One region of the Mesorhizobium sp. M8A.F.Ca.ET.208.01.1.1 genome, then DNA from elsewhere that is predicted to be linked to it. Evidence: riboswitches for the same ligand, from Rfam matches in the RefSeq annotation. Region 1 holds a riboswitch; the other holds the start of a gene.
What was found. Region 1 has a riboswitch for cobalamin ahead of EN851_RS01805 (CbtB domain-containing protein). Riboswitches for the same ligand answer to the same signal wherever they lie in the genome.
Positions count from the first base shown of each region.

Region 2: linked by a shared signal. The riboswitch ahead of EN851_RS24030 (aromatic ring-hydroxylating dioxygenase subunit alpha) and the one ahead of EN851_RS01805 (CbtB domain-containing protein) in region 1 are both predicted to bind cobalamin.

Region 1 covers NZ_SRUT01000001.1:367,385-372,702, forward strand. Annotated here, with positions in the region: gene EN851_RS01790 (DUF1624 domain-containing protein) at 1-435, opposite strand, end outside; gene EN851_RS01795 (MFS transporter) at 670-1,869, shown strand; gene EN851_RS01800 (aromatic ring-hydroxylating dioxygenase subunit alpha) at 1,920-3,086, opposite strand; cobalamin riboswitch at 3,230-3,428, shown strand; gene EN851_RS01805 (CbtB domain-containing protein) at 3,464-3,643, shown strand; gene EN851_RS01810 (CbtA family protein) at 3,659-4,462, shown strand; gene cobU (bifunctional adenosylcobinamide kinase/adenosylcobinamide-phosphate guanylyltransferase) at 4,455-4,970, shown strand; gene cobO (cob(I)yrinic acid a,c-diamide adenosyltransferase) at 4,972-5,318, shown strand, end outside.
Region 2 covers NZ_SRUT01000006.1:11,434-16,751, reverse strand. Annotated here, with positions in the region: gene EN851_RS24035 (hybrid-cluster NAD(P)-dependent oxidoreductase) at 1-399, opposite strand, end outside; gene EN851_RS24030 (aromatic ring-hydroxylating dioxygenase subunit alpha) at 477-1,724, opposite strand; cobalamin riboswitch at 1,839-2,041, opposite strand; gene EN851_RS24025 (DUF680 domain-containing protein) at 2,535-2,735, shown strand; gene EN851_RS24020 (DUF680 domain-containing protein) at 2,809-3,015, shown strand; gene EN851_RS24015 (DUF680 domain-containing protein) at 3,080-3,328, shown strand; gene ugpC (sn-glycerol-3-phosphate ABC transporter ATP-binding protein UgpC) at 3,408-4,520, opposite strand; gene EN851_RS24005 (alpha-glucosidase) at 4,550-5,318, opposite strand, start outside.

The sequences.
Region 1 (5,318 bases):
GGCGACGACAAGCGTCAGCAGCGCCGGCAGGCGCAGGAACGCGAGGCCAAGCAGGCTCGCCAGCGCGATCTCGTGCAGGATGCCGAAGAAAATGAATCCGTCGGGCGTGGCGATGCGGGTAACGACCGATATGGCGACCGCCGCGCCCGCAACCATGGCGAACCGCTTCCAGAAACCGTTCCAGCGGATCTGTCGGCCATGGGCGAGATAGAGGCTGACGCCGACCAGGAACAGGAAAGTCGAAGCGATGCAGCGGGCGTAGAACTTCCACCAGCCGAAGGCGGTGAGACCAGGGTCGGTGTAACCGAAGAATTCCAGGTCCCAGGTGAAGTGGTAGCTCGCCATCGCGATCAACGCGATGCCGCGCACGATGTCGATGGCGACGATGCGCTTCGATGGCTCAGGAACGGGTGCGGTCGGCGTATGGATGGTCATGGTCTCGCGATCTGATTCAGCCCTCCAAGACGACTATCACGGTTGCACCGGATAGAAGAAGGCCGGCCGTCCTGGGCCGGGTCGCGCGGCTGAGCCCGCACCAGCCGCCGGGTTGGGCCAGCGCGGGAAAGCCTTTGACCGGCTTCGCTTTTTGCCGGGTGGGCGTCGGTTTCCTCTTAATGGGCCTGAAATGTCCACGCCAGATTTGGCGCCGCGATTCTGTTTGGGGAAGCAATGTCCACCCATGTGCGCCATCCGATCTGGCTTCCGGCCCTCAAGGCCGCGGATGCGCGCACCTTCGCCTCGCTCTACGCGGTCGAATCCTTCGCCCGCGCCATGGTGTCGAGCGTCATCCCGATCCAGGCCTACGAAATCCTGCACAACGAGCAGATCGTCTCGATCCTCTACACCGTCGTGTCGCTGCTCGGCCTGTCGGTGACCCTGTTCATGCCGATGCTGATCCGCCGCTTCGCGCGGCGCTGGGTGTACACGGCCGGCGCCTGCCTGCTTGCCCTCGGCTCGCTGTTCTTCGTTACCCATACGCTCGCCGGGCAACTGGCCGGCATGCTGTGCCGCGTCATGGGCGCCAGCGCGCTGTCGATCACGCTCAACCTCTACATCATGGACCACATCCGCAAGACCGATTTCATGCAGGCCGAATCGCTGCGCATGGCGTGGTCGATGGTTGCCTGGACCTGTGGGCCGACGCTGGGCATCTTTCTTTACGCGCATTTCGGCATCTACGCCGCGCATGGTGCGGTGGCGGTGTTCGCCCTGGCCTTGCTGGCGCTGTTCTGGACCTACCGGCTGGGTGACAACCCGTCGATCCGCCCGGGTAAGACGCGGCCGGCCAATCCGCTCGCCAATATCGGCCGCTTCGTGGCGCAGCCGAGGCTCAGACTCGCCTGGCTGATCGCCTTCGGCCGCTGCTGCTTCTGGACGACGTTCTTCGTCTATGGGCCGCTGTTCATGGTCATCACCGGGCAGGGCGATATCGCCGGCGGCCTGCTGGTCTCGGCCGGCAACGCGCTTTTGTTCATGGCTATCTTCTGGGGCAAGGCAGGAAAGCGCTTTGGCGGCCGGCGCACCATGACGTTTGCCTATTTCGCCATGTCGGCATCGCTGCTGGCCGCCGGCACGATCGGAGCGACAGCACCGTTGCTGACCGGCGCCTTCCTGTTGTGCGGCGCCTTCTTCACCATCGCGCTCGACGCCCTGGGTTCGACCGCCTTCATGCGCTCGGTACGCTCCTATGAGCGGGCGCAGATGGCGGCGGTCTACCGCACCTATCTCGATTTTTCCGAACTGACGCCGCCGCTGGTCTATTCGGTGGTGCTGGCGTTCTTCGGCCTGGGATCGGTGTTCGTCACCCTCAGCCTGCTGGCGGCGTTTTGCGGCTTCATGACCTGGCGCTACCTGCCGAAGTCCCTGTAGGTATGTCGATATTCAGGTGATGCCGGCCTGACCTGAATCTCGACATACCCTCATGTCACCGCCGCATGGCGCTCGCGCACCCAATTGTGGAAGCGGTGCAGATCATATTCCTCGGGCATCAGCACGCCGGCTGTGTGGCGCATCGAGCGCAAGCCCTTCTGGTTGACCTCGCAGATGGCGGCGTCCTCCTCCAGCACCTGTGTGCCAAAGGCGATGATGTTGTCGATATCGGTCTCGGCGAGGGCCTCGGGCGCGAACAGCCACTCCGCGACAAGCTCGGTCTGTTCGGGACCGAGCGGCACCAGGTGCACGGTCCTGACATAGTCGACATGGCCGACGATGAACATCGAGGGCAGGCTGGTGGCATAAGTCTGGCCGGCGCTGCGTTCCGCCGGCTTCAGCCCTGAGAAGACCGGGCCGTGCGTCTGGCCGTCGCGCGACCAGGTCTGGGCGCCTGCGCGCAAGCCGCCGGAAAATTCCGGCGCGTCATTGTCGGCGTGGCGGAGCCATTCGGGATCGTCATGCCGGCTCATCAGGCCGCGGCCATAGATCGGCACCAGCCGCGACAAATCCTTGTGGACGCCCGGACAGTGCAGGCACTCGTTGAAGTTTTCCCAAAAGATCTTCCAGTTGCAGTTCATGACCTTGCGCAGCATATGGCCCGATACCAGCGTTTCGAGCGGCCAGTTGCCGAGGTTGCCGGACGCGGGATCGAAGGAGGATTGCGCCGAGCCGGCGGCATCTTCAGCAAGATTGACGAAGACGAAGCCCCGCCACACCGAGAGCGCGACGCGATAAAGCGGGTGATCGGCCTTGTCGAAGCCGTCAGGCAGTGATTTCGACGGCACGCGCACCAGCTCGCCGCGCAGCGAGTAGGACCAGGCGTGATACGGGCAGGTTATCAGCCGCGCTTTCAGGCGGCCCTCGCTCTCCTGGCAAAGCTGCGAGCCGCGATGGCGGCAGGTGTTGTGGAAGGCGCGCAGCTCACCTGTGTCGTCGCGCAGCACGAGGATGTCCTGCGTGCCGATGCGGAATCGGCGGAAGGCTAGCGGCTGCGCCAGATCGGCCTCGCGGCAGACGAGCAGCCAGTCTCTGTACCAGATGGCGTCGAGATCACGCTTATAGCTCTCCTGGTCCCAATATGCCGATGAGGGCAGCGTCGGCTCGGTACGGGTCAGCCCGTTATAAGGATCGCGCTCGCTGGCATTGGGCTGCATGGCTGGCTTCCTGTGAGGCTTGCCAGCCGACACCCGGCCATGAACTTTGTCAATCAGGACGGGATGGGAGCGGCTTTGCCGACACGACGCTCCTGCGCTGGCGGCTGTCGGAATTTGGTTTGCCGCGCGCGGCGAATTTCCCTATAGTCACCAACGTCGTCGGTTCCTTTTTGGGAGCCAAGAGGGAATGCGGTGCGGGCGAGGTTTCGCCCAATGCCGTGGCTGCCCCCGCAACTGTGTGCGGTAGTCCTCTCCATATGCCACTGAAGGTTTTCCTTCGGGAAGGTGGGGAAGGGCGCTTATCCGCGAGCCAGGAGACCTGCCGGCGACAGGAAACTGACTTCGATGCCCTCGGGTGGAGGGTGAAAGGACAAGACATGACTACCGCTACCGTCTCCCTCGGCGCCTCCGTCTCCTCGCAGTCGCGCTTCATGCAGCTCGCGCTCGCGGCGCTGCTCGGCATCTTCGTCGTTGGTTTTGTCGGCTTCTCACACATCGATGCGGTCCACAACGCCGCCCACGACTATCGCCACTCGATGGCGTTTCCCTGCCACTAACTGGGATCTGACATCATGAACCTTTTTCGCAACGTCGTGTTCGTCGCGGCGATCGCGGGGCTCGTGGCCGGTGTCGTTCTTGCCTGCATGCAGGCCTATGCGACCGTTCCGCTGATCCTGAAAGCGGAAGTCTACGAACAGGCCGGCGGCGGCCATCACCACGATCATGGCGCGGCACCCGCCGCGACCGATACCAGCGCCGTGAGCACGGCCGCTCCGGCAGGCAATGCCATGAGTTCCGCCGCGCCGGCAGCGGAAGCAGCTGCTCCGGCAGCGGAGGATGAAGGCTGGGCGCCGGCCGACGGCTTCGAGCGTTTCGCCTTCAGCGTGCTTGCCAATATCGTCACCGGCATCGGCTTCGCATTGGTCCTGGTCGCGGTTTCGGAATTCGCAGGCGGCGTCGGCAACTGGCGCCAGGGCGTTTTCTGGGGTCTGGCCGGCTTTGCCGTGTTCACACTGGCGCCTGGCCTCGGCCTGCAGCCGGAGTTGCCTGCAATGCCGGCGGCCGATCTCCTGCCGCGCCAGATCTGGTGGTCGGCAACGGTGGCGGCAACCGCTATCGGCCTTGGCCTGATCGTGTTTCGCAGATCGCTGCCGTTGACCATCCTCGCGGTCTTGCTGATCGTCGCGCCGCACATTGTCGGCGCGCCGCAGCCCGACAGCTTCGAGACACCGATCCCGGAAGGCCTGCATCATCAGTTCGTGGTGGCGGTGACGGTGACAAATCTGGTGTTCTGGCTGTTGCTCGGCGCGGTCGTCGGCGTGGTTCGCGGGCGCTTCACCGGCCCGGCGACCAGCCTGCGCGACAGCTTTGCCTGATCTGGGCAAGCTGACCTTCATCATCGGTGGTGCGCGCTCCGGCAAGAGCGCGCACGCCGAAACCCTGGTGACGGCATTGCCCCCGCCATGGGCCTATATCGCCACGGCGCAAGCCTATGACGACGAGATGCACGAGCGCATCGCGCTGCATCGTTCGCGGCGCGGCGAGGGCTGGTCGACCATCGATGTGCCACTCGACCTTGCCGAAGTGCTAGAGGCGTTGCCGGATGGTCAACCGGTGCTTGTCGACTGCCTGACGCTGTGGCTGACCAATCACATGCTGGCGGATCACGACGTCGAGGCCGTGTGCCGACGGCTGGCGGACGTTCTGTCGCGGCCGCGCGGGCCGTGGTTCGTGGTGTCGAACGAGGTCGGGCAAGGCATCGTGCCCGACAATGCGCTGGCGCGGCGTTTTCGCGACGACGCCGGTCGGCTCAACCAGCGGGTCGCCGCGGTCGCCGATACGGTGCTCCTGATGGTGGCGGGGCTACCGCTCAAGGTGAAATGAAATGACCGAAGACAAGGGCTCCAAAGACCGGGATGAAGAACGCCATCGCGCCAAGATGGCCAAGCGCAAGGCGGTGCAGGACGCCGAGGTCGCGGGCAAGACGATCGAGAAGGGGTTGCTGATCGTCAACACCGGCCCCGGCAAGGGCAAGACCACGGCCGCCTTCGGTCTCGCACTGCGGATGCTCGGCTACGGCAAGCGCGTCGGCGTCGTCCAGTTCATCAAAGGCAAATGGCACACCGGCGAGAAGGACGCTTTCGCCGCCTTCGGCGACCGGGTCGTCTGGCATGCGATGGGCGAGGGGTTCACCTGGGAAACGCAGGATCTGAAGCGCGACATCGCGGCCGC
Region 2 (5,318 bases), on a different contig from region 1:
GGCCGAGACGAACAGATATTTCGCCGCCGGATGGCTGTGCAGTGAAAAGTCGCCGCCCGGTCCATAGGCCTTGACGTGCGAGCCGGGCGCCAGGTGATCGAACATCCAGCGTGTGCCGATGCTGCCCGCCTGCGCCTTCACCGTCACCGCGATCGAGAACGGCCGCGACGGCGACGACGACAGCGTGTAGGTGCGCATCAGCGGCCCATCCGGCGTCGGCAGTTCCAGCGTCACGAACTGGCCCGGCTTGTAGCGGAACCAGGTCTGGTTGTCGGACCGGAAGGTGAAGGTCTTGACGTCGGGCGCCTCGTCGCTGACACCGGTCACTTCCAGCACCTGCAGCCTGTCGTTCCAGGGCGCCATCTGGTCGAGATGGCGATAGAGGCCAAGGTCGGTCATCGCATTCATCCCTGCATACCTTTCATTTTGCGGATGTCGTGATCCCAAAACCGCTGCACACTTTTGGGTGACATGCGCTAGGCGACGCTGCGCAGCGCCGGCCGCCCGCCTTCGGCCAGGCGCGGACCGATGAAGCGGGCATACCAGTCGACGAACTGGATGACGCCGCCTTCATGCAGCTCCGAATACGGGCCGGGTTCATAGGCCGGCGACAGGATACCGAAAGCGTTCTCCTCGACGATGCGGCGATCCTGGTCGTTGGTCTCGGTCCAGACATGGGTGAGTTCGGCGAGATCGTAGTCGACACCCTCGACGGCGTCCTTGTGCACCAACCACTTCGTCGTCACCGCCGTTTCGGTGGCGCTGACCGGCAGCACGCGGAAGGTGACGGCATGATCCACGAGGATGTGGTTCCAGGTCGTCGGGTAGTGATAGTGCATCAGCGTGCCGATGCGGTCGGCCGAAACGCTGTCGGACAGGTCCTTCCTCACCGCCCGCTTGCCGGTCATCGTGTAGCTCTGGGCGTCGCGCAGCAGCGGCGCGCGGGTGGCGCGGTATTGCCCGGCCGGGTCGATGCGGAATTTGCTGGGCAGGCCAACAGCTTCGCACTTCGCCCAGTGCGCCAGCATCTCCGGATCGCTGTCGGCGCCTTGCACGCCGGTCACGGTCGGTGCTTCCGGGAAGGTCTTGCACAGTTCGGGATGATTGCCCGCGCAATGATAGCATTCGCGGTTGTTTTCCCAGACCAGCTTCCAATTGCCCTTCTCGATGATCGTGCTCTCGAAGGCGATCTTGGCCTCGCTCAGCCGGTGCGGCTTGAGATAGGGCTCGATCATCGCCCGCATCGGCGCGAAGTCGGCCGGCTCCTTGGCCAGGCAGATGAAGACATAGCCGGCGACGCTTTCGCAGGCGACCGGCTTCAGCCCGAACTGGCTCTTGTCGAACCCCTCGGCCATCTGGCGGGCGAACAGCAGGCGCCCGTCCAGCTCATAGGTCCACTGGTGATAGGGACAGACCAGTTTGGCGGCCATGCCCTTGTCGCTGTTGCAGACGCGGCTGCCGCGATGGCGGCAGGAATTGTGGAAGGCGTTGATCTTGCCCTGCTGATCGCGCACCAGCACGATAGGATAGTCGCCGACCTGCACGGTGATGAAGCTGCCCGGCTTGGGCAATTCGCAATCATGGCCGATGAACAGCCAGTCGCGATACCAGATCAGCTCCATGTCGAGCTTGAAGTAGTCCGGGTCGGTGTAAAAAGGCTGTTCCAGCGAAAAGCCTTGTCTGCGGCTGTTCAAGAGCCTCAGCATGTCGTTGCGCGCGTCCATGTCCTGTCCTCATTTTCAAGGACTGAACTGGTGGTGATTGAGGAAGGACTGGACGCAGATCGGCGCAAAGCCGGACAAACACCATCCGCCTCTTGACCGCCCACCGCGATCAGTCGAGTTCTAGCCATCTCGGGCTGGTTTCCGGGCTCTGGAGTCGTCCTTACGGACCATCGCGACACCTTCCCAGGCTTACGCCCAGTGGTCTCCCGTTGCGACTTGAACTCCACCACCGTTGCGGGGGCAGCGCCGGAATCTGACCGGCTTCCCAATTCTCCGCTCCGTCGTCACGCAGCGGCACCTGAGATGCCTGATCTAATCACGGCAGGGTTTGCGACATCGGCATGAAAGCGACATCGCATCCATGCGGCGCGACACGCATGCTGGAACGTCGTGACAGGGGTCGCATCATCAAATTGCCTTCTGTCGCCAGGCGCGCCGGCACCGTTTTTCGACCCCTTTGCCGGGGGCGAAAAGGTTAACAGTTTCGAAAAGTGACTATTAGCAGATTCTAAAATCGAACCGAACGGTTCGTTTCTGTTGACGGTGCGTGCAGGACGGTGTGAACGCCGAGCCTCCGATACAGTTGGTGATCGGGGTGCCATTTTTAGCTAACTGATTGATATAACGACAGAAAATAACAGATGTGGAAATCACTGGCACAATTTCAAGTGGTAGGGTCATGGTCCACGCTGAACAACTTCGTGATTGGAAACAGCAGAGGTGCTCTCCCACATCGGGGCGGTCCGAACGACGCGATTTTAATCCCAAGACACGCCGCTAGACGGACGGAAAAATACTGGAGTACCCAAAATGAAAAAGATTGTTCTCACTGCCGCCGCCCTTCTGGCCATTTCCGGCAGCGCCTTCGCTGGTAGCGACCATTACGGTTCGAACGCCGCCACCCCCGCTGCCACTGTCGACAGCTCGTACACCGCTTCGACCAGCAAGTCGGAGCCGGCTGCTCAGACGCCTGCCCAGGGCGCCGACCACAATCTCTTCGGCAACAACTAACAGCCGATCCCCGGCTTGCGGCGGGGCGACCCTGCCGCGCGGGGTGGATGCCACAAATTCAGGAGTACCTAAAATGAACAAGATCCTCATTGCCGCCGCCGCCGTCCTGGCCCTCTCCGGCAGCGCCTTTGCCGGCAGCGACAACTACGGTTCGAGCGGTGCCAACCAGGCGGCTGTCACGTCGACCGACAACGCGAACACCGCATCGATCGGCAAGTCGGCTCCGGCCACCGAGGCGCCTGCCCGGCCGGGTAGCGATCGCAACCTCTTCGGCCGTTGACGCCTGTTGCGAGTGGCGGGCTCGCTCGCCACTCGTGGAATTCAAGACGTTAGGAGTATTGGAAATGAACAAGATCCTCATTGCTGCCGCCGCCGTTCTGGCCCTCTCCGGCAGCACTTTCGCCGGCAGTGACAACTATGGCTCCAATGGCGCCAATCAGCCCACTGCATCGTCGACCGTCAATGTCGATACGTCGCATACGGGTTCGGTCCGCAACAGCGACTCACCCATCTACAAGCTGCTCAACTCGTCCGGCGACGTGCAGAAGTCCGCCCCTCACGGCGCAGACCGCAATCTCTTCGGCAACAACTAACCAGCCGTCGTGATGTATAAAAAGAGAGCGGCGGGCCAGCCCGCTGCTCTCTTTTTGCGTTGTCGAGACATGGCTGGCCTCAGGCGGCTTTTGCTTCCGCTTCGTGCAGCGCGAACGACCGTCCATCCGCATCGAAGATATGAAGGTCGCCGGCATTGGCGGTCAACTGTAGCGTCGAGCCGCGCTTGATCTCGACATTGCCCGGCAGCTTGGTCACCAGCGGCAGGTCGGCACGGCCGATGTCGATATAGACCAACTGAACCTCGCCGAGTTGCTCGACATAATCGACCGTCCCCTCGAACAGATAGTCCGCACCACTGGCGATCGCGAGATCTTCCGGCCGCACGCCGAAGCTGACCGCCGCTCCCTTTGCCGAAGCAGGCGTCGCGATCGGCACCGTCGCCTTGCGGCCGCCGACATGGCTGATGATGGTCGGATTGCCCGTCTTGTCGACCGTGGCCGGCAGGACGTTCATGGCCGGCGAGCCGATGAACTGGGCGACGAATAGGTTGCCGGGGTTCTTGTAGAGCTCCATGGGCGTGCCGACCTGCTCGATGTGGCCATCCTTTAGCACCACGATGCGGTCGGCCAGCGTCATCGCCTCGACCTGGTCGTGCGTGACATAGATCATGGTCGTGTTGGGCATCGATTCCTTGAGCTTGGCGATCTCGATACGCGTGGCGACGCGCAGTGCCGCGTCAAGGTTCGACAGCGGTTCGTCGAACAGGAACACTTTTGGATTGCGCACGATGGCGCGGCCGATGGCGACACGCTGACGCTGGCCGCCCGACATCGCCTTGGGCAGGCGGTCGAGATATTTGGTCAGCTGCAGGATTTCGGCGGCCTGCCGCACCCGTTTGTCGATCTCGGCTTTGCTTTCCTTGCCGATCTTCATCGAGAAGGCCATGTTGTCGTAGACTGTCATGTGCGGATAGAGCGCGTAGGACTGGAACACCATGGCGATGCCGCGCTTCGATGGCGGCACGTCGTTGACCACCTGGCCGTCGATCTTGAGTTCGCCCGAGGTGATTTCCTCAAGCCCGGCGATCGAGCGCAGCAAGGTCGACTTGCCGCAGCCCGACGGGCCGACGAAGACGATGAATTCGCCCGATTTGATGTCGAGGTCGATGCCGTGGAGAATGTTGAGATTGCCGTAGGACTTCTTCACTTGTCTCAAATTGACATCGGCCATTGATTTCCTCCCAGTGGTTCCTCAGATGTTCAGCCTATGCGCCCGAACCAGACGCCGTAACCGCCGAGTTCGACCGTACCGGTGCTTGCCTGCCCGGAAAATCCGTGTCCCGCCAAAGGTTGCAGGGTTCGGTTGCCGAGGTCAACCTTCGCCGGCGCGGCGCCCAGATTGAAGACGCAGACGATCTCCTCATTGCCCGCCCGGCGGGTGAAGGCGACGGTGTCGCCCTGGCTTTCGATGAAGCTGATGTCGCCCTTGGCCAGCGCCGGATTGGCACGGCGGAAGGCGAGAAAGCGCCGGTAATGCTCAAGCAGGGAGGTTTCGTCACCCTGCTGCACGTTGACCGCCTGTGACAGGTGCTTGGCCGGCACCGGCAGCCAGGGCTTTGCCTGGGAGAAGCCGCCATTGCTGGCGCCGCCATCCCACACCATGGGCGTGCGGCAGCCGTCGCGGCCCTTGAATTCCGGCCAGAAGCGGATTCCGTAGGGGTCCTGCAGGTCCTCGAAGCGCAGGTCGGCCTCTCCGAGCCCGAGTTCTTCGCCCTGGTAGATGCAGACCGAGCCGCGCAGCGACATCAGCAGCGCCGAGATGACCTTGAGATAGGCGGTCGGGTCTGCTTCGTCGGCGGCCCAGCGCGAGGCCGGGCGCATCACGTCATGGTTGGAAAACGCCCAGCACGACCAGCCGTCGCTGGCCACCTTGCCAAAAGCCTCCAGCACCGAGCGGACCTTGGCGGCGCTGATTTTTTCCGGCGCCAGGAAGTCGAAGGAATAGCACATATGCACGCGCTTGCCGCCC